Regions from separate parts of the Neorhizobium sp. LjRoot104 genome, predicted to be linked through region 3. Evidence: predicted binding sites of a transcription regulator. Region 3 holds the regulator's gene; each other region holds the start of a gene.
The links. The regulator LexA, encoded in region 3, represses DNA repair genes until DNA is damaged. The targets are predictions, from matches to a motif close to TGTTCNNNNTGTGTTCNG.

Region 1 (10,652 bases), 360 kb from region 3:
GATTCGCCGGTCCGATGACCCGCAGCGCAATCGCCGGCTTCAAGCGCTGGAAGAACCTGTCGCCCAAGGGCGCGCTGGTGACGCCGGAATTCCTCGACTCGCTTTACGAGACCGCAGGCGAGCCGCGCCCGCCGATGGGCCAGATCATGGTGCGCCAGAATTTCCAGCCGCTGTTCGAGGCGCCGGTCGGCATCAAGGACCCGGAAATAGCGCTCGGCACGCATTTCTTCAGCATCGACAAGGTCGAGCGCAAGGAAGAGACGGCCGAATGGCACGCAGTCACCGTTCCGAACGGACTGAGCGCCGCGATGAAGCAGCGGCTCGGGATCACGGTCTCCGACGACCCCTACGCGCCGGGTGCTGCCGCGCAGGCCCTCGCCCGCATCGAGATCCCGGCCGATATTCGCGACCGCATCGAGACGCTGATCAGCGATGGCTCCTCCCTCACCATCAACGACCAGGGCATCGGCCAGGACACCGGCGACGGCACCGACTTCATCACCGTCACCCAGCCGGTGCAGCGGGTCGCCGAAGCGCAGTCCTCGATCGCCAGGCCGCAGCCAGTCAGCCAGCGGCGCACGGCAGCAAAGCCCCGCGCTTACGGCCTCTATTGAGGCTCCTGAAGCGTGTAGCGACCCCTCGGATCACCGCACGCTGCAAGTGTTTCTGATTACATCTCTATCGAAAAACGCTGCGCGCGCTTCCGAGATCCGAGCTAGACCAGTTCGACGTCGAGAACGCCCGGCGCCGTCCTCAGCGCCGCGGCGATTTCCGGTGAGATGCGGTATTTTTCCGTCAACTCCACCTCGATTTCCCGCTTGCCGTCATCCTTGATGACCACGAACGACACCAGCCCGTCGCCCCGGGCGTTCAAGTGCCGCGCGACAGTGCGCAGCGGGCCTAAATCGCGGACGAAGACGCGCAGCGCCTTCTGCATCTGCACCGACTTCTCTTCAAGCGACTGCGCAGTCTGGATGCGCAGGCCGATGCCTTCCGGCCGCTCTTCCGCCTGCACGGTGATGACCAGCGACTTGCCGGGTTCGAGCAGGTCGCGATATTGCGCCAACCCTTCCGAAAACAGTACCGCCTCGAACTGGCCGGTCGCATCCGAGAAGGTGACGATGCCCATCTTATTGCCGGTGCGGGTCTTGCGTTCCTGTTTGCCGGTCACTGTCCCCGCCAGCCGGCCGGCGGTGGCGCCCTGTTTCACGGCGGCGGAAAAGTCCGCGAAATTCTGGACGCGCATTTTGGCGAGTACATTGGCATAGGCGTCGAGCGGGTGGGCGGAGAGATAGAAGCCGAGCACCTGGTATTCGCGCATCAGCATTTCGGACGGCATCCACGGCGTAAACGACGGGAAGATCAGCGTCTCCGGCCCGGAGGCGGAAGACGAGCCGAACATGTCGTGCTGGCCGCTCACCTTTTCGCCCTGGGCACGCTGCGCATAACCGATGATGCGGTCGAGGCCGCCGCTCAGCTCGGCGCGGTCGCGGCCGAAACAATCGAAGGCGCCTGCCGAGATCAGGCTTTCCATGACGCGGCGGTTGACCTGTTTCGGATCGATCCTGAGGCAGAAATCCTCGATGCTGGCGAAAGGTACATCGCCGCGCACTTCGGTAATGTGATCAACCGCCGATTCACCGACGCCCTTGATGGCGGCGAGCGCGTAGTAGATCCTGTTGTCGCCGGTCTCGAAATGCCGGAACGAGGTCTGGACCGACGGCGGAATGACCGAGATCCCGAGGCGGCCGGCATCCTGCCGGAAATCGTTGAGCTTCTCGCTGTTCGACATATCGTATGTCATGGAAGCGGCGAGGAACTCGACCGGGTAATGCGCCTTCATGAAGGCGGTCTGGTAGGAGACGATCGCGTAGGCCGCGGCGTGCGACTTGTTGAAGCCGTAATTGGCGAACTTGGCGAGCAGTTCGAAGATGTTGTTGGCCTGCGGCTTGGAGACGCCGTTCTTGATGGCGCCATCGACAAAGCGTTCGCTCTGCTGGTCCATCTCCGCCTTGATCTTCTTGCCCATGGCGCGGCGCAGGAGGTCGGCCTCGCCGAGCGAATAGCCCGAAAGGACCTGGGCGATCTGCATCACCTGCTCCTGGTAGACGATGACCCCTTGAGTCTCCTTCAGGAGATGGTCGATCATCGGATGGATCGACTCGATCTCCTCCTCGCCATGCTTGCGGGCGTTGTAGGTCGGGATGTTCTCCATCGGACCCGGGCGATAAAGCGCCACGAGCGCGATAATGTCCTCGATGCAGTCCGGCCGCATGCCGATCAGCGCCTTGCGCATGCCCGCACTTTCCACCTGGAACACGCCGACCGTCTCGCCGCGCGAGAGCATTTCGTAGGTCTTCTGATCGTCGAGCGGGATCTTGGCCAGATCGACCTCGATGCCGCGCTTGCGGCAGAAATCGACGGCGGTCTTCAGCACCGTCAGCGTCTTCAGGCCGAGGAAGTCGAACTTAACGAGGCCCGCCTGTTCCACCCATTTCATGTTGAACTGGGTGACCGGCATGTCGGAGCGCGGGTCTCGGTACATCGGCACCAGCTTCGACAGCGGCCGGTCGCCGATGACGATACCGGCGGCGTGGGTGGAGGCGTGGCGATAGAGGCCTTCGATCTTCTGGGCGATATCGAGGAGGCGGGCGACGACCGGTTCCTTGTCGGCCTCCTCCTGAAATTTCGGATCCTCCTCGATCGCCTTCGACAGCGGCGTCGGGTTGGCCGGGTTGTTCGGCACCAGCTTGCAGATCTTGTCGACCTGGCCATAGGGCATTTCGAGCACGCGGCCGACGTCGCGCAAGGCGGCGCGCGCCTGCAGCGAACCGAAGGTGATGATCTGCGCCACCTGCTCGCGGCCGTATTTCTGCTGCACGTAGCGGATCACCTCCTCGCGGCGATCCTGGCAGAAGTCGATGTCGAAGTCGGGCATCGAGACGCGGTCGGGATTGAGGAAGCGTTCGAACAGAAGCGAGAAGCGCAGCGGATCGACGTCGGTGATGGTCAGCGCGTAGGCGACCAGCGAGCCCGCACCGGAGCCACGGCCGGGACCGACCGGGATGCCCTGCTGCTTGGCCCATTTGATGAAGTCGGCAACGATCAGGAAGTAGCCCGGGAATTTCATCTTCTCGATGACGCTGAGCTCGAAATCGAGTCGCTCGCGGTAATCCTGCTCGGTATAACCGCGCGTCATGCCGAGCGTCGCGATCCGCTCTTCGAGACCTTCCACGGACTGGCGACGAAGCTCTTCCGCCTCCGCGCGTTCGGCTTCCGCCGGATCGTCGGTGGCGCCGGTGAAACGCGGCAGGATCGGATTGCGGGTCTTCAGCACGAAGGAGCAGCGGCGGGCGATCTCGACCGTGTTCTCAAGCGCCTCCGGCAGGTCGGCGAACAGCTTCGCCATCTCGGCACGGCTCTTCAGATAATGGTCCGGCGTCAGCCGGAAGCGGCTGTCGTCAGAGACGATCGCATTGTGGGCGACCGCCATCAGCGCGTCATGGGCATCGTAATCGGCCTTGGACGGAAAGAACGCCTCGTTGGTGGCGACCAGCGGCAGGTCGTGATCATAGGCGAGCGTGACGATCTTGTGCTCATGGCGCCGGTCGTAGGCGCCGTGGCGTTGCAGTTCGACATAGAGCCGGTCGCCGAAGATCTCCTTGAGCTTCAACAGCCTTGCTTCGGCAAGCGTGGCATTGCCTTCCTTCAGGACCACGTCGACCGGCCCGCCGCCGGCGCCGGTCAGCGCGATCAGCCCCTCGGTGCCGCCCTCTTCCAGCCAGGAGCGGCAGATATGGGTCGACTGATGCCCTTCGCCGCCGAGATAGGCGCGGCTGATGAGATCGACGAGCCGCTCGTAACCGACGGCATTGGCCGCCAGCACGACGATCGCCGGCAGTTTGGCGAGCTGCTGGTGGCTGTTGCGCCGCTCGTCCGACTGGTCTTCCATATCGATCGACAGCTGGCAGCCGATGATCGGCTGCAGGCCGTCGCCGATCGCCTTCTGGGCGAATTCCAGCGCGACAAACAGATTGTTGGTGTCGGCTATCGCGATCGCGGGCTGATTGTCCGCGATCGCCTTCGAGAGGATCTTCTTGAGCGGCAACGCGCCCTCAAGCAGCGAATAGGCGGAATGGACGCGCAGATGGACGAATTGAGGGGTAGTCCCCAGCTCTTCCGATGCCGATTTTACGTCCATGTTGTCTGCCATGCCTGCGCCTTACCCGTTTGATGAAGCGGGAACCATCTCATGAATCAGGCTATTGTCCGGCGCAGGGCCTTGAGAGTCCAGTTCGGATTTCCCCCCTCAACCGCTTTCGGCCGAGGGTGTCAGATCACATGGCCATCATGATCATGGAGAGGCTGGCCACGAAGGTGGCGATGGAAGCGAATGCGGCAATGTCACGAAGCAGGTCAGTCATCGTCGTCTCCCGTGTTCTCTTATGTTTTTAATTTGTTCTCTTTTTGTTTGAGAGTCAACAAAAGAACAGACCGGAAACAAACGCATCGCGATATCCTCACCCGCCTGGTAAACAAGGTGTTAATGCCGGAGTTTCTAGGCGGCTGAAAGCATACGGATACGTCCGGACCGGGACGACCATCCGGGCGTGAGCAGTTTCCGACGGGTCAGGATCATTGTGGGCGAAGCCGCCCGTACCTTCACATCTCGACGACCTTGCCGCCTTCGATCGTCACGCGGCGGTCCATGCGGCTGGCGAGCTCGTGGTTGTGGGTGGCGATCAGCGCCGCCAGGCCCGACTGGCGCACCAGGGCCTCCAATGCGTCGAAGACATAAGATGCGGTCTTCGGGTCGAGATTGCCGGTCGGCTCGTCGGCGAGAAGGACACGCGGGGCGTTGGCGACCGCGCGGGCTATCGCCACCCGTTGCTGCTCGCCACCGGACAGCTCGGAGGGGCGGTGCTCGGCGCGGTGGCCGATGCGCATGTAATCCAGCAGCTGGCTCGCCCGCTCCTTCGCCTCGGCCTTGGAAAGGCCGGCGATCAGCTGCGGCATCATGATGTTCTCGACGGCGGAAAACTCCGGCAGGAGATGGTGGAACTGATAGACGAAACCGATCTTGTTGCGGCGCAACGCGGTGCGTTCAGCGTCGGGAAGTCCGTTGCAGGCATGCCCGGCGAGAAAAACCTCGCCGGCGTCGGGATGTTCGAGCAGGCCGGCGAGATGCAGCAGCGTCGATTTGCCGGTGCCGGACGGGGCGACCAGCGCGACGATCTCGCCCGTCTTCAGCTCGAAATCAGCCCCCTTCAGGATCGAAAGCGTGGTCTCGCCCTGGCCGTAGTGACGTTCGACGCCCGAGAGCTGCAAGACGGTTTTGCGTGTCATGAAGTATGCCAAGTCCTATTCGTATCGAAGGGCCTGGACAGGATCGAGCCGGGAGGCCCGCCATGCCGGGAAGATGGTGGCGATGAAGGACAGGACCAGCGCCATCATGACGACCGAGAAGGTCTCGCCAAAGCTCATTTCAGCCGGCAGCTGGCTGAGGAAATAGAGCTCCGGATCGAAGAGGATGGTGCCCGAGATCCAGGAGAAGAACTGGCGGATCGATTCGACGTTCAGACAGACGACCACGCCAAGCAGCACGCCCGCGAAAGTACCGACGAGGCCGATCGCCGCCCCGGTCATGAAGAAGATGCGCATGATCGCGCCCGCGCCGGCGCCCATGGTGCGCAGGATGGCGATATCGCTGCCCTTGTCCTTCACCAGCATGATCAGGCCCGAGATGATGTTGAGCGCCGCCACCAGCACAATCAGCGTCAGGATCATGAACATGACGTTGCGCTCCACCTGAAGGGCGGAGAAGAAGGTCTGGTTGCGCTGCCGCCAGTCGGTGATGAAGATCTGGCGGCCGGCCGCCGCCTCGATCTTCGGGCGCAGGTCATCGACATTGTCGGGATTGTCGATGAACAGCTCGATCGACTGCACCAGGCCCTCGGCATTGAAATAGAGCTGAGATTCCTCGAGCGGCATATAGATGATCGTCGCGTCGTATTCCGACATGCCGATCTCGAATATCCCGGAGACCGGATAGGATTTGACGCGCGGATTGACGCCCATCGGCGTTACGTCGCCTTCCGGCGAGATGAGGGTGATCTGGTCGCCGGCCGACAGGCCGAGCTGGGCCGCGAGCCTGGACCCGACCAGCACGCCCTGCCCCGAGGCAAAACCGACCATGTCGCCCGACTTGACGTTGCCGGCGACTTCCGAGAGCTTTTCGAGGTCTTCCGGGCGCACGCCACGCACCAGCGCGCCGGAACCCGCACCGCCGCGGCCCGATGCCAGCGTCTGGCCTTCGACCAGCGGCAGCGCCATCCGCACACCCGGTACGGCCGAGAATTTCTGGGTGAGTTCCGCGTAATCCGTCAGCGGCCCGTCGATCGGCTGGACGATCATATGGCCGTTGATGCCCAGGATACGCGAGATCAGCTCGGTGCGGAATCCGTTCATGACTGCCATGACGATGATCAGCGTCGCGACGCCAAGCATGATGCCGATGAACGAGAAGCCGGCGATGACCGAGATGAAGGCTTCCTTTCGGCGCGACCGCAGGTAACGCCAGGCGACCATCCGCTCAAAGGCCGAGAAAGGACCGGCCGCAGGCGAACCACCCGCCTTTACCGCTTCACCATTCGCCGCGACGCTCGCCATGCCGTTTCCTCAATTTTGTGGTCGCAATTCCGGACGGAAAACCGCTTCACACTCTTCCTGGAATTGCTCCGGCGGCCTGCCGGCTTATCGGCCGGCGAGCCTGTTCATGGCCGCCTCGACGGTCAGCGTTTCGCGCTGGCCGGTCTTGCGGTCCTTGACCTCCACCTCGCCACCTGCGGCGGAGCGGGGTCCGACAATCACCTGGACCGGCACGCCGATCAGGTCGGCGGTCGCGAACTTGGTGCCGGCGCGCTCGTCCGTGTCGTCGTAGAGCACGTCCTTGCCGATCGTTTCGAGACCGCCATAGAGCGTTTCGCAGATCCGGTCGCAGGCCTCGTCGCCGGGCTTCATGTTGATCACCACGACGTCGAACGGTGCGACCGATGCCGGCCAGATGATTCCGTTGTCGTCATGCGATGCTTCGATGATGGCGGGAACAAGGCGTGTCGGGCCGATGCCGTAGGAACCCATGTGGACATGGTGTTCCTTGCCGTCCGGTCCCTGCACCTTGGCGCCCATCGGCTCGGAATATTTGGTGCCGAAATAGAAGATATGGCCAACCTCGATGCCGCGGGCGGACAGCCGGTCGGTCTCGGGGATGGCGTTGAAGGCTTCCTCGTCGTGCATTTCCGAAGTCGCCGCATAGACCGAGGTCCACTTGTCGAACACGGCCTGCATGGCCCCGACATCATCGAAATTGGTGTCCGTACCGGGAATGTCGAAATTGACGAAATCCTTGTGGGAAAACACTTCCGACTCGCCGGTCTCGGCCAGGATGATGAACTCGTGGGACAGGTTGCCGCCGATCGGGCCGGTATCGGCACGCATCGGGATCGCCCGCAGGCCCAGACGCGCGAAGGTGCGCAGGTAGGCGGTGAACATCTTGCGATAGGAATGCTCGGCATCGTCCTTGGTCAGGTCGAATGAGTAGGCGTCCTTCATCAGGAACTCGCGCGAGCGCATGGTGCCGAAGCGCGGGCGGATCTCGTCGCGGAACTTCAGCTGGATGTGATAGAGGTTGAGCGGCAGGTTCTTGTAGGATTTGACGTAGGACCGGAAGATGTCCGTGATCATTTCCTCGTTGGTGGGGCCGTAGAGCATCGGCCGCTCCTGGCGATCCTTGATGCGCAGCATTTCCTTGCCATAGGCATCGTAGCGGCCGCTTTCCTGCCAGAGCTCGGCGGACTGCAGCGTCGGCATCAGCACCTCGATGGCGCCGGCACGGTTCTGTTCCTCGCGGATAATGGCGTTGACCTTGTCGAGCACGCGCTTGCCGAGCGGCAGCCAGGAATAGATGCCCTGGCTCTGCTGGCGGACCATGCCGGCACGCAGCATCAGCCGGTGGGACACGATTTCCGCTTCCTTGGGGTTTTCCTTCAGGATGGGCATAAAATAGCGGGACAGGCGCATCGAGATTTCCGCAGTTGCCGGGCCTATCCTTCAATCCAGGAATCGCCCGTTTCTTCAGTGATATGGCGAGGGTACATAGCCGTTCCGGGGCTCCAAGGGAACCCGCCCCCGCATGAATCGCACGATGTCATGATCACACACCCGGCATCTGCAGACCCGCTAAAAATGGGGATTTCGTGGCAAACGTGCGACATTTATGTCAACTGAAAAATTTTATCGAAGTGTAGCAAAAATACAAAAAAAGCGGATGACAAAGCACATCCTTTGAGCTAGGTTCAGCTCACAAAAGAGGCAAGGAGTTCAAATTCTTGCCATTTCGCGGTCAAGTCTTGGGAGGATCAGATCTTAGGCGCGCTTGTCGCTGCCCCGGTAACGGTTACAGATCACGCGAAACTAGAAACAAGGCTTAACCGCCTTGTTTTTTTTTGCTTTTTCGCCGGCAGAACAGCCAGCGCAGCGTCTTCGCCGACGCTCCTATGCCCGTAAATCATGACAGGGAAATGACAGGCCCGACGCTCCTGCCTTATTGCCGCGCTTCAGTCGAAGGTCGGCACGATGACGGGAATATCGGCGATGCCGACGCCGAAATAGACGGATGCGACGTGGTAGCCGGCATAAATCAGTGTCGAGATCACCGTCGTCAAAAGCACGACGCGTCCGCCGCGAAACTTGCTCGGGGCGCTTTCCACGGTCCCGCTGGTCACTTCACCATCTTCCTGCTGGCTGCGATAGCCGAGCGGAAGGACGATGAAGAGCACGGTCCACCAGATGATGAAATAGATGGCCGCGACCGTCAAAAGAGGCATGATATCGACTCGATCCCGGTTCGAAGAATTGGCGCCCTTATAGGCTGAAAGGCGGGCAAGCTCAAACCTGCAGGCCGTGACGTGATGTCATAGCTGTGGGAATCATACCTGTTCGAGCTCGACCAAGGTGCCGTTGAAGTCCTTGGGATGCAGGAAAAGCACAGGTTTTCCATGGGCCCCGGTCTTCGGATTGCCGTCTCCCAGCACTCGCGCACCGGCCGCCTTCAACGTGTCGCGCGCAGCAATGATATCCTCCACCTCGTAGCAGATATGATGCATGCCGCCGGACGGGTTCTTCTCGAGGAAGGCCACAATCGGGGAGTTGGCCCCAAGCGGCTCGAGCAATTCCACCTTGGTGTTGGGAAGCTCGACGAAGACCACGGTGACGCCGTGCTCGGGCAAGGCTTGCGCCTGCGAGACGCGGGCGCCGAGCGTGTCGCGATAGGTCGAGGTCGCGGCGGCGAGATCCGGCACGGCGATGGCGATGTGGTTTACGCGTCCGAGCATGGTTGGGTCCTCCCGAGTTCAATTCAGCGCATAAGGGGCCGCGAGGCTCCCTTTGATCTCCCCCCTTGAGGGGGAGATGTCACCGAAGGTGACAGAGGGGGTGGCGACGGTGCGGCAGATCAGGTGGCCGATGAATATAAGGAGAGGTTACCCCACTCTGCCCTGCCGGGCATCTCCCCCTCAAGGGGGAGATCGAACCGTGGCGGGCGTTCTCATTCCAAAACGAACACCGCTTCCGCCCCTCAGAGCCGCGTAACGAACACCGTCACGATCGGTTTCTTGCCCCAGGCCTCGTTGGCGGCGGAGCGGACGGCGCGGCGGATCGCCTCGCGGACCATGTCGAGATCCTTGCGGCGGGCGCGCGGAATGCTCTCGACGGCGCCGAGGACGGCGTCATAGAGCGTATCCTCCATGTCTTCGCCCTCGTCGTCGAATTCCGGCAGGCCGAAAGCGATAAGATCAGGATCGGTCACGAAGTCATAGCGGGAGTCGAGCAGGACGTTGACCGACACGTGGCCGACGAAGGAGAGCTTGCGGCGGTCGCCGATGCCCATTTCCTCGAAGTCGCCGATCAGCTTGCCGTCCTTGAAGATGCGGCCATGCGGCGCATCGCCGATCACTTCGGCCGGGCCTGGCGCGAGGCGCAGAATATCGCCGTTGCGAACGCGAGGGATGCTCTTGATGCCCGCGGATGCGCCGAGCTCGGCCTGGGCGGTCAGATGCGCCGCCTCGCCGTGAACGGGCACGAGGATCTGCGGGCGGGTCCATTCGTACATCTGCACCAGTTCGCTGCGGCGCGGGTGGCCGGAGACGTGGACAAGCGCGTCGCTGTCGGTGACGATCTTGATGCCCTGCTCAATCAGGCCGTTCTTAATCTCGAGGATCGCCTTTTCGTTGCCGGGAATGGTGCGCGAGGAAAAGACCACCGTATCGCCCGAGGTCAGCGCCACGTGGCGCATCTCGTCACGGGCGATCTTGGCGAGCGCCGCGCGCGGTTCGCCCTGGCTGCCGGTCAGGATCACAACGATCTTGTCGCGCGGGATATAGCCGTATTCGTCCTCGGCGATGAACGGCTTCAGGCCCTCCATGATGCCGATATCGCGGGCGACGCCGACGACGCGCTTCAGCGAAGAACCGAGCAGCAGGACTTCGCGGCCGGCAGCATCTGCGGCTTGCGCGATCGAGCGGATACGGCCGACATTCGACGAGAAGGTGGTGATCGCCACCCGGCCCTCGGCCGCCTCGATGATCTGGCGCAGG
Region 2 (10,652 bases), on a different contig from region 3:
ACCGGAATAGACTGGACCCCATTCATCGCTGATCCGCCACAGGCCTGCCCAGGCAAAGACCGGCTGGTCTTTCAAGGAAAACCAGGTGCGGGTCATCCTGCCCTTCTCGCCCTCGGCTTCGGCAAAACCCGTGACGGGGATCAGGCACGGCCATTGCGGCTTACGGGCAAGACCGATCCACATGCCTTTCGCGAGATCCGCGATGTTGTTGACAGGCTTTGGTTTGGCCTCCGGCTTCATTCCTTTCAGGCGAAGCGGAAAGCCCCACACCATCGAGCGAAGCTCGCGCACACCTTCATTCTCCGTCACCACCATGCCGGGCGTGCCCGGATAGACTTCCTCCGGTGCGTTCGACTGCATCGGGTTCGGAACACGGAAGTGTGCGGCCACTTCCGCGGCGGACAGACGGACGGTGTACAAATTGCACATTCTGCAAACCTTTCGATTGGAGCCGCAAACCTCGACTACATAAGCATGTTGTCCCGACGGGGTGAAGCCTTGGCAGGGGACACCCCACTTTGCCAGCGGTCGAGGCTATGAAGGATTTCGAAGTCATCGGATGGCGGCGGCTCGCGGAACTGGAAAGCGATAACGTCTTCGATTGAACCATGAAGCCAGCGATCGTATTCGTCTGGCGCAAGCAGGACTGGCATGCGGTCGTTGAACGGCCTGATCTTCTCGTTGGCGGTCATGGTCATGCCGGCGAATACGGGTCCGAACTCTGGCGTATTCCTGCAGAAGCCAGCCCAAGCGGTCAGCGGCTGGCGGTTCAGCGAAAACCAGGAGCGCGTCTTTTCGCCTTTGACGCCGTCGGGGTTTGCAAAATGCGTGAGCGGGATGAGGCAACGATACCTGGGATCCACGACGATGCGGTCCCAGAGCGGATTGGTCAGGTCGGCAACAAGGCCGATGCGGCTCGGGGGCTCGCCCTCACGTCGCATGTCGCGTGTCTGGCGTGGAAAGCCCCAAGGGATCGACTTCAACAGCCTCAACCCTTCTTTCTCGAGGACGATCAATCCGGGAGTGCCTTCGACGGTTTCGCGCGGCACCTCAAGGGCTGGCGCCATGTCGACCGCGAAATGCGCGACAACCTCGTCCAGGCTTTTGGTGACTGCAAACAGGCGCGACACACGGGTCTCCTCAGTGGAAGTTTCTGGATTTTATCTTCAAATTATCGATATGGAGGTCAGGGATATAGATGTCACGGGCTTGAACAGCGGGCTTCGGATTATCCCGTGGATCCGGCCCTCCTCCATGCTTGACCTGGTCGCCGCGGCCATGCGGAAGCGGGAAGTCACCCGATCGTCCGTCCCTCTCCCCGAGGCTCGCCAGATCGGTGGAAAAGTCGAACAGGCGCTGGGCAACCAGATGAACCACCTCACCTTCCCGCTGGATGCGTCCGTTGATCGCCATCATGCTTGCGGTCATCAGGACGCGCCGCTGGCGCTCGAACAGAGACGGCCAGACGACAGCGTTGACGATACCAGTTTCGTCTTCCAGCGTGAGAAACATCACGCCCTTCGCCGATCCCGGCCGCTGTCGCACGAGGACAAGGCCGGCCGTCCAGAGCCACCTTCCGTCGCGCTGGCCCATGGCTTCGGCACAGGGCACGATACCCTTTCGCTCAAGATCGCGGCGGAGGAAAGAGACCGGATGCGCCCTGAGGGTCAGGCCGGTATGCGAATAGTCCTCGACCACTTCCCTGCCCTCGGTCATCGACTTCAGCGCCACCTCGGGTTCCTGCATCTCGGCAATAACCCGGGCCTCGCGCTCAGCGGCGGCCGCCCAGAGTTCCAGGGGTTCGTCGCGGAGCGCCTTGATGTCCCACAGCGCCTGTCGCCGTTCCAGTTGCAGTGACGGCAGGAAAGCGTCTGCCTCGGCGAGCTTGACCAGCGAGGGCGGTGACACGCCGGAGCGTCGCCACATGTCGTCGGCCGAGACAAATGGATGCTCGGCACGCGCCAGGACGATACGGGCGGCATCATTGGTCGACAGACCCCTAACGACACGCATGCCGAGACGAACAGCGAAGCGGTCGGAATTGCCGATCCGCTCCATGGTGCAGTCCCAGCGGGAGCGGTTTACACAGACGGGGCGAACTTCGACACCATGGTTTCTAGCATCCTGGACGATCTGGGCAACGCTGTAGAAGCCCATCGGCTGGCTATTGAGCAAGGCCGCACAAAACACATCGGGGTGGTGACACTTCACCCATGAGCTCGCATAGGCAATCAGCGCGAAGCTTGCGGCGTGGCTTTCGGGGAAACCGTAGCTTCCAAAGCCTTCGAGCTGCGTGAAAGTCTTCTCAGCAAATTCTCTTGTGTAGTTGTTCTTGACCATGCCCTCGACGAGCTTGTCCTTGAACTTGGAGACCCCGCCCGTGAACTTGAAGGTGGCCATGGCACGCCTGAGCTGGTCCGCCTCGCCGGCCGTAAATCCCGCGCAGGTCATCGCCACCTTCATCGCGCTCTCCTGAAACAACGGAACGCCGAGCGTCTTGCCAAGCACAGCTTCTAGTTCAGGAGTCGGGTATTCAACCTTTTCCTTGCCCTCCCGTCTCCTCAGATAGGGATGCACCATGTCGCCCTGTATCGGCCCGGGCCGAACGATCGCCACCTGGACGACAAGGTCATAAAACGTCCGGGGTTTGAGTCGCGGCAGCATCGCCATCTGGGCGCGGCTTTCGATTTGGAACGTGCCGAGCGTGTCGGCCTTGCGGATCATCGCGTAGGTGGCCGGGTCCTCCTGCTCGACATCGGACAGACCCATCGGGATATTCTTGTGTTCGCGCAGCAGCTCGAACGACTTCGCCATGCAGGTCAGCATGCCGAGTGCGAGCACGTCGACCTTCATGAATTTCAGCGCCTCGATATCGTCCTTGTCCCATTCCACCACCTGGCGGTCTTTCATGGTCGCCGGTTCGATCGGCACCAGATCGTCCAACCTATCCTGCGTCAGGACGAAGCCGCCTGGGTGCTGGCCAAGATGGCGAGGCGCACCCATCAGCTGGGCCGACAGGTCGAGCGCCAGCTTCAGGCGGTAGTCGGCAGTGTTCATGTTGTTGTCCTTGAGCTGCTTCTCGCCGACCCCTTCCGACCAGCCCCAGACGCCTGACGAAAGCTGTGTGATCAGGTCTTCCGGCAGTCCTAAGGCTTTACCGACATCACGCAGCGCGCCTTTGGCCCGGTAGCGGGTGACGGTGGAACAGAGGGCGGAGCGGGAGCGGCCATAGGTCTCGTAGATCCATTGAATAACTTCTTCGCGGCGGGCGTGTTCGAAATCGACGTCGATATCCGGAGGTTCGTCGCGTTCCATCGAGACGAACCTCTCGAACAACAGATCGCCTGTCTCCGGATTGATGCTGGTGATACCAAGGCAGTAGCAGACAGCCGAGTTCGCCGCCGATCCCCTTCCCTGGCAGAGAATGCCTTGCGACCGGGCAAACCGAACGATGCTATAAACGGTGAGGAAGTATGGAGCGTATTTCATCACCCGGATGAGTTCGAGTTCGTGCAGGATCGCCTTGCGGACCTTGCCGGGTATCCCCTCCGGGTATCGGCTTGCTGCGCCCTCCCAGGCGAATTTCGTCAGTGACTGCTGCGCATCAAGGCCCGGCACAAGGGCCTCTTCCGGGTACTGATATTGAAGCTCGCTCATGTCGAAAAGACAGCGGTCGACGATCTCGCGCGTTCGTGCCAGCGCTTCCGGATACTCCGAGAACAGCCGGTGCATTTCGTCCGGCGCCTTCACGAAGCGATCGGCATGCCGCTCGCGATCGAAGCCGACGCTGTCGATGGTGGTGCGGTTGCGGATGCAAGTGACGATGTCCTGCAGCTGCCGGCGACTGGGATCGTGAAACAACACGTCATTGGTGACGACCGTTTTGACCTTGTATCTCACCGCCATGTTGGAAAGATTGTGAAGCCGCAGGCGATCGTTCGGACGACGGCGCAGGCACAGTGAGACATATGCCCTGTCCCCGAAGATCGCGGCGATCTTCCTGAGCTGGCCTGCAGTCGTCTCGTCGGCCTCATCCGGGACAAGAACCGCAATAAGGCCAGCGCTATAGGCCTCCACGTCCGACAGATCGAGAATGCACTTGCCCTTGCCGCCCCGGCTCTTGCCGAGCGAAAGCAGGCGGGTCAGTCTCGAATAGGCAGGCCTGTCGGTTGGATAGGCCAGGATCGACAAGCCGTCGGAAAGATCGAGCCGGCAGCCGACAACCAGTCGGATGCCGGTGGTCTTTGCTGCCTCCCATGCCCGCACGATCCCGGCAAGCGAGTTGCGATCGACCACGCCCAACGCATCGATGCCGAGCGCTGCCGCGGTGGCAAACAGTTCCTCGGCGGAACTGGCGCCGCGCAGGAACGAGAAATGTGTAGTCACCTGAAGCTCGGCATATCTCATCCGAACACCCCATGCAGAAACCAGAGATGGGAGCCAGTCTCGGCGTCCACTCCGTCGCCGGCGCGATAGACCCAGTAGCGTTCGCCGGCCTCGTCCTCGACAACAAAATAGTCGCGAACGGCGGCATGTTCTCTTGGCCGGATCCACCACTCGCCGAATATCCGCTCAGGTCCGTCTGCCCGTTTCACGCGGCGACGTTTGCCCCGCCAGGTAAAGACAGCAGGCGGCTGGTCGGGGAGCAGAGCGGTGACGTCGATCCGTTCCGGGTTCGCCAGTAGCCGCGACGGCCTCGGCCATTTGGCGGCCCATGTCGCGCCGGTCTCGTCGGCCGTCGGCCCAATCCGCTTCACCGACCGCTCGGGAACATCGGAGGCGACGGGCGTGACACGGTAGAGCCGCTGGCCACGGTTACCGAGAATGTCCACGAGCGGCGTCACGTCGACCACCTGCTCTTCAATGAGTGACGACGCGACCTGTCGCTCCTCCAGTGGCTCGGCCATGATGGCGACAAGCACGAGCCGTTCGATCCCGAAGCCCGGGTCGATCTTCTCGATACGATCGCACAACAGCTTTGACAGCCGGGCGGGGTCCCGCACCGGTTTTGCCAAGCCGGCTCGAATGCACTGGCGGGTGTTGTCGACACGGTGGATGACAAGATCGGAACGCCTGACGCCAAGGCCGCGCTCCTCCAGCTTGGCGGTGAGTTCCCCGACCAGCCGGCGCACATATTTGGCGATCGTCTTCGCCGTGCCGATCGGCTCCTGAAAGTTCTTCGCAGCCTCGACAAGCTCCGGAGTGCGCAAGGGTTCGATGGGTTCAGCCATTCGCCCGAACAGTTGGTCCAGCCGCCGCCCGACCTCCGGCCCGTATCTCAGCGTCAACGGTGCGCGCGGCATGGCGGAGAGTTCACCGACCGTCTCGACGCCCATCACCCGCAGCCCATGGATTGTGTCTGGTGGGAGACGCAGACAGTGGATCGGCAGTCCAGTCACCGCTCTCGCCACACCGCCCACCGGAACGACGGTCGTTTCCGCTGACGTCAGGCGGGTGATCGCATGCGCCGCTCCCCACGTATCGGCGACCGCAGCGCGTGCCGTCAGTCCGCGTGCTCTCAACCCGTTGACCAAGCCGGAGATTAAAAGGTCCTCGCCACCCTGCAGGTGATCGGCGCCTTCGGTATCCATGACGATGCCGTCCACCCCGTCGACGGCGACGACAGGGCTGTATTGCCGCAGCGCCCAGAGCGCGAGGCGTTCGAGCGCAGCAGCGTCGGCGGCCGGATCGGCATCGATCATCGTCAGATTGGCAACGATCGCCTGGGCTTTGCTCGCCGGCATGCCGAGTTTGAGGCCGAGTTTGCGCGCGGCGGTATCGGCAGCCGAGACCCAGCGTTTGGAGCCCGATTTGGAGATGACGACGAGAGGCTGTTCAGCTGGCACGGTACCCTCTCCATGCCGTCGTATCCGGTCTGTTGGCAGAGTGGGGAAGTAGATACAAACGACCCTTGGCATCACAGGCTCCTAATTCGAACTCGGCACACTCGCCTGCTTTCACGCGCATCAATTCCAACAGCCATCGGGCCCGGCCGACTCCTGCCACTGGCAGTTCCTCCGACGGCAGCACGCTCACCCTCCACCGTGTCGTCGAGGCCGTTGGATTGCCGAAGTCCGACGCTTCCGTCTGCCGCCGCCATCTGCGGACAACGAGCCCCATGGTTCCTGTCTTTTCGGCAGCCAGCTGCAGCCGCCGGGATGCCACCATCGGCAATCGCACCAGCTCCCCGACCACGGCTGCCAAGCCACCGAACGAGAGCCCTTCCTCCATGGACGCAAGGACATCCTCCTCCTTGTCGCCTTCGCAGAAGACCACGCGGTCCGGATGCAAGCCGGCCTGGGCGATGGCGGGAAAAAACAGGTCAGGTCTCGTCAGGCACCAGAGCACCTTGCCCTTCGAGCGCGCGGCAATGCCTGCGGCAAACAGTGCCGCTGCCGCTCCGTCCACCGTGCCGGCCCCCCCGCCTGCAATCTCGTGAAGAGCGCCGTATGATAGCCCGCCTCCCGGTAGATGCTCGTCCATCTCGCGAACGCCGAAAGGCAAGACGACGGCTTTCTTTGCCGCACTGCCCTCCAGGTGGGCGATGCGGTCTCTCAGTTCCTCGATGACCCGAGGATTATGGGCGCGCGACATCGTTCACGGACCTCCCTCGGCTCGCGTTGATCAGGACTTCATGTCCCGCAGAATTGCTAATGTTCTTCTTTTGTTCCGAGGACCTAAAAGAGTCAAGCGGGCTCAAGAAACCTGCATGGGGCGCTTAAAAGTCTAACGTGACGAGAATCGTTTTGGAATCATAGCCGTAGCGCATCGCGGTAAACGTTTGAGGCGAATCACTTTTTTTCGATATCGCAGGATGTCGGGACATTTCAGTCGCTGCGGATGCCAGTCCAACCAGCCAGACAGAAGGGCATACCAGCCGGAGCGGGAACCGCGGAGGCAGTTCGCCTCTCGCAAGACCGGTTAAGAGGGTTGCCGCAGGAGGTTTAGCGTAGCGCCGGCGTCAGCCGGAAACCGGGACCGACAGCCCCCGGCGCGCGTGGCCGTTTAAAACTGTCCCTGTGAGCTCAAGGTAACTCAAGGATATTCGCATTCGCCTAGCTCTGTCTGTCAGTTTTGTTCACTGTGGTACGTTTGTTGACTCGATCGTTTGCTTTGCGAGGATCAAACAAATGCGTGCTGCGTCCGATACCGTACCGAACACGCGCTTGCTGGTTCTGCCGACGGGTCTAGACGTATATCTTTAGCTTCTCACGCATTATGTCCCGGACCCGAATTTCCAGCTGCCTCCTTTGCTGATCGATGAAGAGCGTTATGTGTGGTGATCAAGGCCAAGACTGTTGGCGGCGTGGAGACCGATGAGTGCTTGAATACTTACAGCGCCTGTCCGGCGGACGAGGTGAACTCGATCCCGACCTGGAGCTATTTATCGAGCGACAGGAGACCTACCTCAAAGGGGTCATTGATGCCGTAGCCAACGCACCCTTCCCCATGTTCATCGTCATCGGGGCCGACCGCCGCCTGATCTACAACGAGGCCTACATACCGATCCTGGGCTCTCGCCATCCATCCGCGCTTGGGAGGCCGTTCTTCGAGGTTTGGCCGGAAGTCAGCGAGCAGGTGGCGCCTGTCATCGACGAGGCCTTTGCAGGAAACTCGACCCTGTTCCAGGATATGAAGGTGATGCTCAGCCGGCCGGCACTGCAGCCGGCGTGGTTCACGTTTTCCTATAGCCCAATTAGCGATGAAGATGGCCGAGTCGCCGCTGCTTTATGCATCTGCAGCGAAACGACTGAGGCGGTAACGGCGAGGCTTCGTCAGGCTTTTCTGATTGACCTGGAAACAGCGTTTCACAGTACCGACGATGCATCAGGTATTATCGAAATCGCCCAGCATGCCCTTGGGTCGCATCTGGGCGTCAGCCGCGTTGGATATGGATCAGTCGATGACAGCGAGCGCTACTTCACGACCCCAAGCAACTGTACCGACGGTACGGTAGAAAGCCACAGCGGAACGCATGATCTCGCTGCTTTCGGACCAGATGTACTGGCTGCTCTGCGGGGTGGCGTTTCGCTGGTGATCTCCGATTCCTTTTCCGACGCAAGGGTTTCCGATCCCCAAAGCGCATCAGCCTTTCAGGCGCTTCAAATCCGAAGTGTGGTAACGATGTCTCTGATCCGTAGCGGTCGCTTCGTCGCTGCGCTCTACGTCCATGACAAGGAACCCCGGGATTGGACAGAGCAGGAACTTGCGCTGATACGAGAGGTTGCCGAGCGGACGTGGTCAGCCGTCGAACGTGCCTACGCTCAAGCCAACCTGCGTGCACTCGCCGAGCGTCAATCCTTTTTGCTGGCCTTATCTGACCAGCTTCGTCCGCTAGCGAGCGCAGAGGAGATCAAGCAGGTCGCGGCGCGGCTCCTTGGAGAATATCTGGCTGTAGGAAGGGCCGGATACGGCGAGATCGATGCGGGCCAGGAATATGTTACTGTCGAACGCGACTGGAGCAACGGCGAGATGTCGTCGCTTGGCGGCGAGACGCGGCGGCTGGAGATATTTGGCCCCGCGATCATCGCCGAGCTAAAAGCGGGACGAACGCTGCGTCTGGACTCCGTTTCCGACAACCCGGTTTCCGCACCTTACGCAGAAGGATATGCGAGTATCGGGACCAGATCATTGCTGGTCGTTCCTCTGCTGAAGGAAGGCCGGCTGGTGGCCATCTTGTACGTTCATGAAAGTAAACCACGGCACTGGACGGATGAAGAGGCGGCCATCGCATCCGAGGTCGCGGAACGCACGTGGGCCTCGGTTGAACGCGCGCGCGCAGAAAGCGCTCTGCGCGCTGTGAACGCGACGCTCGAGGAGCGCGTGAACAAGAGCCTGGCGGAACGGCGTATTTATGCCAGCATCGTCGAGGATACCGATTCTCCAATCCAGATGATCGACCGCGACTACACGTTCCTGGGCATCAATCCTGCGGCTCAGGCGGATTATGAGCGGGTCTTCGGTGTTCGGCCCCAGACGGGACAGAGCCTGCTTGAACTCCTGGACCGTATTCCTGCGCAAAGAGATGGAGCGAAGGCGGTATGGGGTCGCGCTCTCGCCGGAGAGTCCTTCGATCAGACCGGTTGGTGGGGTGAGGGCGACATCGAGCGACGCGCCTACGAGATGCGTTTCCGTCCGGTTATTGGCGACGATGGGAAGGTCAGTGCGGCATACCTGATCGGCCGTGATATAACAGAACTCTTGAGAGAGCAGGAACGTCTGTCGCTGGCCGAAGAACAGCTCCGACAAGCTCAGAAACTGGAGGCGATCGGGCAACTGACCGGCGGGGTCGCACACGACTTCAACAACCTTTTGACGCCGATCATCGGGAGCCTTGATATCCTCCAGCGCAAACAACTCGGCGGCGAACGCGAGCAGCGCATGGTCGCGGGCGCCGCCCAGGCAGCGGAGCGAGCCCGTGTGCTTGTTCAGCGGTTACTGGCCTTCGCGCGCAGGCAACCCCTGCAGACTGCAGCCGTCGATGTCGGCGAGTTGGTTCAGGGCATGGCTGAGCTCATATCAAGCACCACCGGACCTCAGATCCATATTGCAGTGGAGGTCTCGGCAGCGCTTCCACCGGCTTTGGCGGATCGCAACCAGTTGGAGATGGCGCTCTTGAACCTCGCGGTCAACGCACGCGATGCGATGCCAGATGGAGGAACGCTCCGGATTACCGCTGGAACGTCTACGGGAAGAGCAACAAGGCCCTCTGAACTCGCAGACGCGGACTATATCTGCCTCTCGGTTTCCGATACCGGCTCTGGTATGGACGAGAAGACGTTGAAGCGCGCAACAGAGCCCTTCTTTTCGACCAAGGGTCTTGGCAAGGGAACCGGCCTCGGCCTTTCTATGGTACACGGCCTCGCGCTCCAGTTGGGGGGCACGCTCACGATCAGGAGCCGACCTGGAGTCGGTACGAACGTTGAGATCTGGCTGCCTGTTAGCACGGGAAGCGTTCAAGATGAGGAGCGTCCGTCGACCGTTTCGACAGTTGCTCTTTCAGGTGTTGCCCTGCTTGTCGATGATGAGGAGCTGGTCCGGCTCAGCACGGCGGAGATGCTGCGCGAGCTCGGTTACGACGTGATCGAGGCGGCATCTGCGGAGGACGCTCTAAAACTACTCGATCGGGGATTGAAGCCGAGCATCCTTATTACCGACCACCTGATGCCTGGCATGAGCGGGACGGAACTCGCGCGATCGGTCAATGCGAAGATTTCTGATGTCCAGGTTCTTATCGTCTCAGGTTACTCGGAGGTCGAAGACGTGGCACCGGATCTGCCGCGGCTTACGAAGCCCTTCAGACGGGAGGATCTGGCGAACATGCTAAGCAGGCCGTCGTAGCCATTAGCCTGCTTGATCGGGGCCCCGCAGCTTCACCCCAAGAGCCGCTAACGGCCTGCAGCAATGCAATCGGCCTGACTTTGGCGTGGCAAAATGAAATGACAGAATTTTTTCGACCGCTCTCTTGAATCCGTTTTTTCTCAAAACCAGATCAGTTTCGCCAGCCGCCGACAGGGGCAGGCACAACCGGAGACGCAGGTTTCCGCGTCTCCATTCCATCTCGCTTTACGGAGGATTTGGTTATGAGAAACGATCTTGATTTTGCACCGCTCTATCGCTCCAGCGTCGGTTTCGACCGCGTGTTCAATCTT
Region 3 (10,652 bases):
GACCATCTCGGTGCCGGCCGGAATATCCGGGTCGGCAGCGACGGAGGCAATCGGCTGGGCCGGGACCGGCGCGGAAGCCGAACCGGTTGCGGTCGGCTTTTCTTCCTGCTCGACCTGCGGGGCAGGCTTCGGAGCCTCGGCGGGCTTTTCGGAGCCGATCGCGTCCGCACTCTCACCATCGGCGAGGAGCACGGCGATCTTGGTGTTGACCTTGACGTTTTCGGTGCCGGCGGCGATCAGCAGCTTGCCGATCACGCCTTCGTCGACGGCTTCCACTTCCATAGTCGCCTTGTCGGTCTCGATTTCGGCGATCACGTCGCCGGAGGTGACCTTGTCACCTTCCTTCTTCAGCCATTTGGAAAGCGTGCCTTCCTCCATGGTCGGAGAAAGGGCGGGCATCAGGATATCGATTGGCATTGGGTTCCCTCCCCGCGATCAGAGCAGAATGTCGGTGTAGAGCTCGGACGGATCCGGCTCCGGATCGGCCTGGGCGAAATCGGCGCTATCCGAAACGACGTCGCGGATGTCCTTGTCGATCGCCTTCAGCTCGTCCTCGGTGGCCCAGCCCTTTTCGAGGAGGCGCAGGCGCACCTGCTCGATCGGGTCGTGCTCTGAGCGCATCTTCTGCACTTCGTCCTTGGAGCGATATTTCGCCGGGTCGGACATGGAGTGACCGCGATAACGGTAGGTGAGCATTTCGAGAATGATCGGGCCCTGGCCGGAACGGCAGTGCTCGAGCGCCTCGTCGCCGGCGGCTTTCACGGCGCGAACGTCCATCCCATCGACCTGGATGCCGGGGATGCCGAAACTGGCGCCACGCAGCGAATAGTTCGACTGCGCTGTCGCACGGGCCGTCGAGGTGCCCATCGCATAACGGTTGTTTTCGACGATATAGACGATCGGCAGCTTCCAGAGGGCAGCCATGTTGAAGCTCTCGTAGACCTGGCCCTGGTTGGCCGCACCATCGCCGAAATAGGCAACTGACACACTGCCATTCCCGCGATACCTGTTGGCGAAGGCGAGACCGGTTCCGAGCGAAACCTGGGCGCCGACGATGCCGTGGCCGCCGTAGAAATGCTTCTCCTTGGAGAACATGTGCATCGAGCCGCCCTTCCCTCGGGAATAGCCACCCTTGCGTCCTGTGAGTTCCGCCATGACGCCACGCGCGCTCATGCCGGTTGCCAGCATATGCCCATGGTCGCGATAGGCGGTGATAACCTGATCACCCTCCTGCTGCGCCATCTGCATGCCGACGACGACAGCTTCCTGGCCGATATAGAGGTGACAGAAACCGCCGATGAAGCCCATGCCGTAGAGCTGGCCGGCCTTTTCCTCGAAACGGCGGATCAGCAGCATCTCACGATAGGCGTGAAGATCCTGATCCTTTCCGAAATCCGGGGTGTTCTTGCCGGTAAACTCCTTGGCGGAGGATTTCGAGGCTGATTTGGTTGCAGACTTTGCCGCTGGCTTGCGGCCGGATACAGACGCGGTCTTGGTCGGCGCCATTCATCCCTCCCTTTGAGTTCTGCGTTGAAGCGAGATTTTACCCTGACGTGTGACGCCAGATTCCCACTCTGGTTTCGGGGCGTACCATAGGCAAGAAAAGCTGCCCCAGCAATGCCATAAACGCATGGCTCACATTCCGTGTAACACGATGAAAAGGTTACAGAAATGTGAAATTAACCTAATTTCGGTTAATTTAGAAGTAGTTGTTGAAGATGACGATTTCATCGCCGCGCGAGACATTCAGCTGATAGCGGGCGATCTCGTCCAGCATGTCCTTGTCGAGCGAACCGTCGCTCAGCAGCTGAACCTGCCGCTCCAGCGTTTCGCGCTTTGCGGTCAGCTTGGCCAACTCCCCTGCCCGCGCCTGCCGCTGGCGTTCGAATTCCTCCGTGGCGATCAGGCCGAGATCGCCGTGGATGGAATGATAGCCGAAGTAGGACAGGAACGCGACTGTAATGGCGGGAAGGACAAAACGGCCGAATTTTCTTTTCTTATGATGCTTTGTCCACATGCCGCTCTAACGCCTTGTCACGCTTACGGGATCTCAAATCAGACCCGAAACAGAGCTTCAAATTCGCAGAACTTGCTTAAGCAATCGTTGACCAGAATCGAGTCCGAAAAAAGCCCGCGTCTTTCGGCGCGGGCTTTGGAATTGTGATGCAATAATTTGCTGGCCCTTCGCTTGGGCTCAGGGCGTACGTCCCTCGAAACGATTCACTGGATCGTTTCGTTGGCTTCGCCAAACAGTCCTTAACCCTTCAGGATGCCGCGGCCGGCATAGAAGGCCTGCGGACCCAGCATCTCCTCGATGCGGATGAGCTGGTTGTATTTGGCAAGCCGGTCGGAACGCGACAGCGAGCCGGTCTTGATCTGTCCGCAATTGGTGGCGACAGCGAGATCGGCGATGGTCGAATCTTCCGTTTCACCCGAGCGGTGCGACATGACGGCCGTGTAGCTCGCCTTGTGAGCGGTCTCGACGGCGTCCAGCGTTTCCGACAGCGAACCGATCTGGTTGACCTTGACGAGGATGGAGTTGGCGACGCCTTGTCTGATGCCGTCGCGCAGGCGGGCCGAGTTGGTGACGAACAGGTCGTCGCCGACGAGCTGAACCTTGGCGCCGATCTTGTCGGTCAGGTACTTCCAGCCGGCCCAATCGTCTTCGGCCATGCCGTCTTCGATCGAGATGATCGGGTATTTGGCTGCGAGTTCGGCCAGGTAATCGGCCATGGCTTCCGGCTCGAGCGTGCGGCCCTCGCCTTCCATCTCGTACTTGCCGTTCTTGAAGAATTCGGTCGAGGCGCAGTCGAGTGCCAGGCACACGTCGTCGCCCGGCTTGTAGCCGGCCTTCTCGACCGACTTCATGATGAAGTCGAGGGCTTCCGGCGCGCTCTTGAGGCCCGGTGCGAAACCGCCTTCGTCGCCGACATTGGTGTTATGGCCCTGGGCTGCCAGTTCCTTCTTGAGGACGTGGAAGATTTCCGAGCCCATGCGCACGGCGTCCTTCAGCGTGTCGGCGCCGACCGGCATGACCATGAATTCCTGGAAGTCGATCGGATTGTCGGCATGGGCGCCGCCGTTGATGATGTTCATCATCGGAACCGGCAGGACATGGGCGTTCGGGCCGCCGATATAACGGTAGAGCGGCAGGCCGGAGGTTTCGGCGGCCGCCTTGGCGACGGCGAGCGAGACGCCGAGGATGGCGTTGGCGCCGAGCCGCGACTTGTTCGGGGTGCCGTCGAGGGCGATCATCGTCTTGTCGATATGGATCTGGCTTTCGGCATCGAAACCGCCGATCGCATCGAAGATCTCGGTGTTGACGGCCTCGACCGCCTTTTCGACGCCCTTGCCGTGATAGCGCTTGCCGCCGTCACGCAGTTCGACGGCTTCATGAGCGCCGGTGGAGGCGCCCGACGGAACGGCCGCGCGGCCCATCGAACCGTCTTCCAGATAGACATCCACCTCAACGGTCGGATTGCCGCGGCTGTCGAGGATTTCGCGGGCGATGATATCGGTGATGGCGGTCAAGGGTCTCTCCCTGGGTTTGGACTTGACGTCACGAGGTCACTGAAAATGTCTCATAATCAATGACACGAAAATTACAATCGAGGCAGGTTGCGCGCTTTTAGTGAGCGGGCTCAAGCCGCCTTGGCGACAGCATCGAGGGCGAGCAGCTTTTCGAGGAGCCGCGGCATGTCCTTCAGATAGACCATGTTGGGGCCGTCCGAGGGCGCGTTGTCCGGGTCCTGGTGGGTTTCCAGAAAGACGCCGGCGACACCGACCGCGACGGCTGCGCGAGCCAGCACCGGCACCATGGTGCGGTCGCCGCCGGTGGAAGCGCCCTGCCCGCCCGGTTGCTGCACCGAATGCGTCGCATCGAAAATCACCGGGGCGCCCAGCGACGCCATGATCGGCAGCGAGCGCATGTCGGAGACGAGCGTGTTGTAGCCGAAGGAAGCACCGCGCTCGCAGAGCAGCACGTTCGGATTGCCGCTCTGTGTGAATTTGGCAAGGACGTTCTTCATGTCCCAGGGCGCCAGGAACTGGCCCTTCTTGACGTTGATGACACGGCCCGTCCTGGCGGCTGCGACAAGCAGGTCCGTCTGGCGGGAGAGGAAGGCCGGTATCTGCAGGATATCGACCGTCTCGGCGACGACTGCGCACTGCTCCTCCGTGTGAATGTCGGTCAAGACCGGAAAGCCGAATTCCTTCTTAAGGTCGGCGAAGATTTCCATGGCGGTTTCGAGCCCGATGCCGCGCTTGCCTGAAATCGACGTGCGGTTGGCCTTGTCGTAGGAGGACTTGTAGACGAGGCCGATGCCGAGCTTGCCGCAGAGTTCCTTCAGCTCGCCCGCCATCATGAAGGCGTGGTCGCGGCTCTCCATCTGGCAGGGGCCGGCGATCAGCGACAGTTTTGCGTCCTGCGCGAAAACCACCTTGCCGTCTCCTTCGCCTACGGAGACGCTGGAATTTGCGGTAACGTCCATGAACCTATTCCTCGAAGCCGAACAAAACACCCTGGCCGGGCGCCGCCGAGACGAGAACACGGCCCTCCCGGCGGACGAATGCGACGTCATTAGCAGCAAGGGTGATCTCTGTCACGGCAAGATCCGTCGTCTTGAAGATGATCACCCGGCCGCGCAGCCCCTCGCCACCCGGCATCGACGGCAGGGCGAATTCCGCTTCGAGCTGCTGATCCTGCAGGATGCGGATGCGGGCATTGGCCGCGGCAAGTTCGATCGACGCCGCCTCCGGCTTGGCCTTGGTCAGCAGCACCTGCTCCGCCAGGGGGGCGAAATCGGAGGGTGCCGATGCCGACAGGATGACCTCGCTCAGCCCCGTGACGGCGTTGGAATGGCGCTCCAGTTCGTCGCGATCGGCCGGCAGGGGATTGATCCGCTGGCACGAAAACATCAGGAAATCCGGCGCGCGGTCATCACCCGCAAAAGCCAGCCGGAAGCTCGCCTGCGTTTCGGAACCGTCGGCCAGGGTCATGCCGCGGGAAAATTCAAGCACGTCGCCTGCCGAGATGCCACGCATCTTGAAACGCGCGTGATCGGCCATCGCGTCACCCGTGGCGATGACGAGCGCGGAGAGCCCCTGCCTGTCGCGCCCCTTGCGGAAGGCCAGATCGCGGGCGGTAAAAACGTTACCGCGTTTGGCGGCAGCGCTTGCATGGCGGCGATTGGCAAGCGCCAGCGGCTCCAGATAGCTGCCATCCGAGAAGAACACGCAAGCATTGGCTGTGCCGAAAGGATGAAAAGCGTCGGGCGCAACTGTAAAACCAAGCTTCGTGAGCCGAGAACGCGCAGCGGCAAGTCCCGCCACCGGCAGCACGAGATGATCGATTGGTCTTGCGTTCACGCGAGGGCCCCCGGAATTGGAATCGCAAAGCTACTTTGGCAGCGGGCTCGCGCCGCGCAAGTGGTGTGACACGAGATATCTGGCACGCATCTATGAAGAAAAATCGTCATACTTCACATAATTTTAGGGGCTTGCGGAACACATATGGAACATATAGTGTCCGTTCTGGATTTGTTTCCGACTCTGAGGGTGCCAAAAGATGCTCACGCGCAAACAACAGGAATTGCTTCTGTTCATTCACGAACGCATGAAGGAATCCGGCGTCCCGCCGTCATTCGACGAAATGAAGGACGCTCTCGACCTCGCGTCCAAGTCCGGCATCCACCGGCTGATCACGGCCCTCGAGGAACGCGGCTTCATCCGCCGCCTACCGAACCGGGCCCGCGCGCTCGAAGTCATCAAGCTGCCGGAAGCCTATTCGCCCAGCATCCAGCCCCGCCGCGGCTTCTCGCCGAGCGTCATCGAGGGCAGCCTCGGCAAGCCGCAGCCCGTCGCGGCACCTCAGAAGCCGGCCGCCAACGACGACGTATCGAACGCCACCACCGTTCCGGTCATGGGCCGCATCGCTGCCGGCGTGCCGATCTCGGCGATCCAGAACAATACGCATGACATCGCCGTGCCGGCCGAAATGCTCGGTTCCGGCGAACATTACGCTCTCGAAGTCAAGGGCGATTCGATGATCGAGGCTGGCATTCTCGACGGAGATACCGTGATCATCCGCAACAGCAATACGGCCAATCCGGGCGATATCGTCGTGGCGCTGGTGGACGACGAGGAAGCGACGCTGAAGCGCTTCCGTCGCCGCGGCGCTTCGATCGCGCTCGAAGCCGCCAACCCCGCCTACGAAACCCGGATTTTCGGGCCGGACCGGGTGAAGATCCAGGGCAAGCTCGTCGGCCTCATCCGCCGGTATCATTGATCAGCTGCCGGAGCGGTTCCGGCAATGACCTATCGAACCCCTGGCTTCGCCAATCATAGTGGCGGTGCCGGCTCCAGGGGCGGTCCTCGCCCTCCATGGCGGCACGGACCTTCCAGCGCCGTATATCGGCCGCCTCGTTGAGGGAAATCTCCAGGGCACCCGCCTTGCGAAGCGTGGCGCCATTGATCATCAGCGCGCCGGACCGGCATTGGTCGAAGCGGGCACGCGGAGCTATGACAAGAGTGGCGGCGTCGCAGGCGGCACCGGCATAACGGCCGTCCTCGATAGCGACAACAATTCCCTTGCCCGTGCGTGCCGCGCACCAGGCTTTCTGTTGACAGGTGAAGCGGCCGGCAGGCGCTCGTTTCATTTGCGACCTTGCCGTTTCGAGTTCCGGTGGGGTCAGTTCGCGCCGCTCGTTTGTTTTCTCGCCGGGAGGCTTGTCGCCGAGCGGTTTGTCGTCGGGCGGCTTGTCCCTGGATGGCGACATTTCAGGCTTGACGGGATCGCCGAGCAAAAGAGCCCTCTTCCATTGGTCGTAGATGAAGTCGGGCGGGCGGGCGCGATTGATGGCGACCCTCTCCCCGTCTAAAAGGGCGACCGTGGTCCCGTCTTCCGAGATCAGTATATCCGGCAGGGGCATCGACCGCTCATGCCAGGAAAGCACCAGGGCGGTCACCATCAGCGGCAGGCCGATCAGTCTCAGTCTCGTCCTTAACAGCGTCAGCAGCAGAAAACCTGCGGTCGAGACGGTCAGGAACCAGGGATGCTGGCGCCCTGTGCCGACATCGCCGCCCCAGGCGGCGATGTGCTTGGCGATGGCGATCACCCATTCCAGGCCGAGGCCCATGAGCTTCATGAAGGGAGCATCGAGGCCGAACGGCATCAGCAGCATGCCGGCCAGCCCGGCGGGCATGACCACGAAGGAGATGATCGGCATGGCGGCGAGGTTCGCGGCTAGGCCGTAGGCGGCGATACGGTGGAAATGCTCGACCGAGAACATTGCTGTCGAGATGCCGCCGATCAGCGATGTCACGAAGACGCCGGCCGCAAAATTCCAGGATGCCAGCACGGGCGTCACCACAGGGTGACGGAACGGCAAAGGTTCGGGATCGCGGCCTTCCGCCCTGTGTTTCCAGAGGGCGTAGCCGGCGACCAGGGCCGCGGTGGCGGCAAACGACATCTGGAAACTCGGGCCCAGGATTTCCGAGGGCGACATGGCGATGATGACCAGGGCCGACAGCGCGACATTGCGCAGGCTGATTGATGGCCGATCGAAGAGCACCGCGACCAGCATGATCGCCATCATGATATAGGCCCGCTCCGCCGAAACGCCGAAACCGGAGATCAGGTAGTAGGCCGTCGCCATCGTCAGGGCGCCGAGTGCGGCGATCTTCTTGACCGGATAGGCCTGGGCGAAGCCTGTGAAGACGGAAAGCACGGTGCGTACGCCGACAAAAAAGATGCCGGCGGCGAGCGCCATGTTCAACCCGGAAATGGCGACGATATGGGCGAGGCCCGACAGTCGCAGCGCCTCGGTGGTGTCTTCGGAAATCGCCCGGCGTTCGTCCGTGACGATCGCCGCGGCAAAGGCGCCGGGATCTCCGGGCACGGTCTCGCGGATACGGGTTGCGATTGCGCTGCGCAGATCGAAAAGTCGGGTTTCGACGTCCGCAATCCAGCCCCGGGGTGAAGGGGCGGCAGCCTGCGTCTTCGGCGCTCCATAGAAAAATCCAACCGCGCCGATGCCGTCGAAATAGGACGAGAAGGCAAAGTCGTTGAGGCCCGGCAGGGCGGGTCCCGACGGGGGTGAAATGCGGGCGCGGCCGCCGATTGTCTCGCCGGTTTTGGCCGGCTCGTGGCGGGACCTTGAAAGCAGAGATACACGCTGCGGTGGGCGCCTGACCTCCGGATTGGAGGTCCGCTCGATGCGGACGATATAACGCCAGCGGCCCTGGGCGTCGATCTCCCTGCGCTCGACCACGCCGGCAAGCTCGGTGGTCACCGGCGTATCGAGAATGACGGTGGACCGCCTCGAGGTCTCGAACTGCGCCAGCATCATGCCTCCGAGAAAGAGCACGAAAGCAAGGGGCAACAGGTGCGTGGCACCGGACCGGTAGCGTGAGGCGATCACAAATATCGCGCAGACGCAAAAGAGGAGAAAATACGGCCAGAAAGCCGGGGTCTGCGGCAGCGCGAACCAGCAGGCAGCCCCTGCCCCGATGATAACGGGTAGAAAAAGGAAACCATGGCCATAAACCGCCTCCTCCTCCAGCATGCCCGGGAGGCCGCGCCTCAGCCGGTCAAGCCGTCGGATTGCCGAGCGGCGAAAGGACCTGCCTGACGTATGGACCGGTGGGCTGCGCTCGATTGCGGGAAAAAGCTCGGCCAGATCCCGGACCTGAACCGAGTCGGATGCACCTCCGTTTATGCGGGGATCCAGGGGCCGGGATATCAGCTTCCCTGCCTCGGCACGCGTCGGAAATGCATTTTCCTCCGGCATGAAACGCTCTATTCGCCCCACCGCCAAACATGCGGCAATGCAACCTGCGCGCTTCCTCTCCTGCCGTCAACCGACGGTTAAATATCGGGAATTCCGAGGTACGAAAAAGGCCTGCAACAGGAAGTTGGACATCCAAGCAAAAGCCGCTGCCCAATATTTTTTCGCGCTGCACAAAATGCCGTCACGACAGCTTGGCATCAGCTTTCGGATCATATAGCTAAACTGTGGACGCTTAATTCTTGTGGCGCTTTTAGGGCGCCATGCCGCCAAAAGGTTGGAGGATCAGCATGACGGATACAAGCGCAAATCTGGTAATCGGTGACAAAAAAGTCGATCTGCCGGTCAAGTCGGGCACCATCGGTCCTGACGTGGTCGATATCGGCGCTCTCTACAAACACACCGGCACCTTCACCTACGACCCGGGCTTCACCTCGACGGCGTCTTGCGAATCCAAGATCACCTATATCGACGGCGACGCGGGCATCCTGCTGCATCGCGGTTATCCGATCGAGCAGCTTGCCGAGCATGGCGACTTCCTGGAAACCTGCTACCTGCTGCTTTACGGGGAACTGCCGACCGCAGCCCAGAAGAAGGACTTCGACTATCGCGTGACCCATCACACGATGGTGCATGAGCAGATGAGCCGCTTCTTCACCGGCTTCCGCCGCGACGCCCATCCGATGGCCGTCATGTGCGGCTGCGTCGGGGCGCTGTCCGCCTTCTATCACGACTCGACCGACATCACCGATCCGCACCAGCGCATGGTCGCTTCGCTGCGCATGATCGCCAAGATGCCGACGCTTGCCGCGATGGCCTATAAGTACCACATCGGCCAGCCCTTCGTTTATCCGCAGAACAACCTGGACTATGCGTCGAACTTCCTGCGCATGTGCTTTGCCGTTCCGTGCGAAGAGTATGTGGTCAACCCGGTGCTGTCGCGCGCCATGGACCGCATCTTCATCCTGCATGCCGACCACGAGCAGAACGCTTCGACCTCGACGGTCCGCCTCGCCGGTTCCTCGGGCGCCAACCCGTTCGCCTGCATCGCGGCCGGCATTGCCTGCCTCTGGGGCCCGGCCCACGGCGGCGCCAATGAAGCGGCGCTCAACATGCTGACGGAAATCGGCTCGGTCGACAAGATCCCGGAATACATTGCCCGCGCCAAGGACAAGAACGATCCGTTCCGCCTGATGGGCTTCGGTCATCGCGTCTACAAGAACTACGATCCGCGCGCCAAGATCATGCAGAAGACCACGCATGAAGTGCTCGGCGAACTCGGCCACAAGGACGATCCGCTCCTGCAGGTGGCGATGGAACTCGAGCGCATCGCGCTCACCGACGAGTATTTCATCGAGAAGAAGCTCTACCCGAACATCGACTTCTATTCGGGCATCACGCTGAAGGCGATGGGCTTCCCCACCACCATGTTCACCGTGCTCTTCGCTCTCGCCCGCACCGTCGGCTGGATCGCCCAGTGGGCCGAAATGATCGAAGATCCGCAGCAGCGCATCGGCCGCCCGCGTCAGCTCTATACCGGCGAAGCGCAGCGCGACTACGTTCCGGTTTCCAAGCGTTAATCGAACGCCGAACCCAACAAAAAACCCGGTCAGAGATGGCCGGGTTTTTTAGTGTCCAGAACCTGGAGAACGATGCCGGCGGCGGCCTCGCCGGGTGGCACGGGCACCTGCAGCCTCTCCCAGGTGAGATCGAAACCTTCGATCATGGCGCGACGCTGCAAGGTGTCGGAGGAGAGGCGTTCCGCCCAGCGGCAAAGACTTGCCGGACGCACCACGTCGTTGACGTATTCGGGCACGACCGCATAATCGGCGATCAGGTTCGGCAGCGCGCCGGACCAGGTCTTGA

Region 1: a site for LexA is predicted at 4,447-4,464, ahead of dnaE (DNA polymerase III subunit alpha). Genes of this name have one in related genera too.
Region 2: a site for LexA is predicted at 6,655-6,672, ahead of ACSQ8R_RS30455 (ImuA family protein). Genes of this name have one in related genera too.

The regions. Positions count from the first base shown of each region.
Region 1 is NZ_CAXURS020000001.1:1,060,052-1,070,703, reverse strand. Features, by position in the region: gene ACSQ8R_RS05425 (L,D-transpeptidase) at 1-614, shown strand, start outside; gene dnaE (DNA polymerase III subunit alpha) at 716-4,213, opposite strand; gene ACSQ8R_RS05415 (ABC transporter ATP-binding protein) at 4,663-5,346, opposite strand; gene ACSQ8R_RS05410 (lipoprotein-releasing ABC transporter permease subunit) at 5,362-6,669, opposite strand; gene proS (proline--tRNA ligase) at 6,754-8,079, opposite strand; gene ACSQ8R_RS05400 (DUF1467 family protein) at 8,616-8,885, opposite strand; gene mce (methylmalonyl-CoA epimerase) at 8,988-9,392, opposite strand; gene ACSQ8R_RS05390 (ribonuclease J) at 9,635-10,652, opposite strand, start outside.
Region 2 is NZ_CAXURS020000002.1:1,741,962-1,752,613, forward strand. Features, by position in the region: gene ACSQ8R_RS30435 (SOS response-associated peptidase) at 1-429, opposite strand, end outside; gene ACSQ8R_RS30440 (SOS response-associated peptidase family protein) at 465-1,130, opposite strand; gene ACSQ8R_RS30445 (error-prone DNA polymerase) at 1,141-4,407, opposite strand; gene ACSQ8R_RS30450 (DinB/UmuC family translesion DNA polymerase) at 4,404-5,918, opposite strand; gene ACSQ8R_RS30455 (ImuA family protein) at 5,836-6,594, opposite strand; gene ACSQ8R_RS30460 (GAF domain-containing protein) at 7,321-10,341, shown strand; gene ACSQ8R_RS30465 (Hsp20 family protein) at 10,584-10,652, shown strand, end outside.
Region 3 is NZ_CAXURS020000001.1:1,423,777-1,434,428, reverse strand. Features, by position in the region: gene ACSQ8R_RS07360 (pyruvate dehydrogenase complex E1 component subunit beta) at 1-417, opposite strand, end outside; gene pdhA (pyruvate dehydrogenase (acetyl-transferring) E1 component subunit alpha) at 436-1,506, opposite strand; gene ACSQ8R_RS07350 (FtsB family cell division protein) at 1,700-2,017, opposite strand; gene eno (phosphopyruvate hydratase) at 2,257-3,531, opposite strand; gene kdsA (3-deoxy-8-phosphooctulonate synthase) at 3,642-4,490, opposite strand; gene ACSQ8R_RS07335 (VOC family protein) at 4,495-5,367, opposite strand; gene lexA (transcriptional repressor LexA) at 5,567-6,286, shown strand; gene ACSQ8R_RS07325 (ComEC/Rec2 family competence protein) at 6,267-8,789, opposite strand; gene gltA (citrate synthase) at 9,077-10,366, shown strand; gene lpxB (lipid-A-disaccharide synthase) at 10,396-10,652, opposite strand, start outside.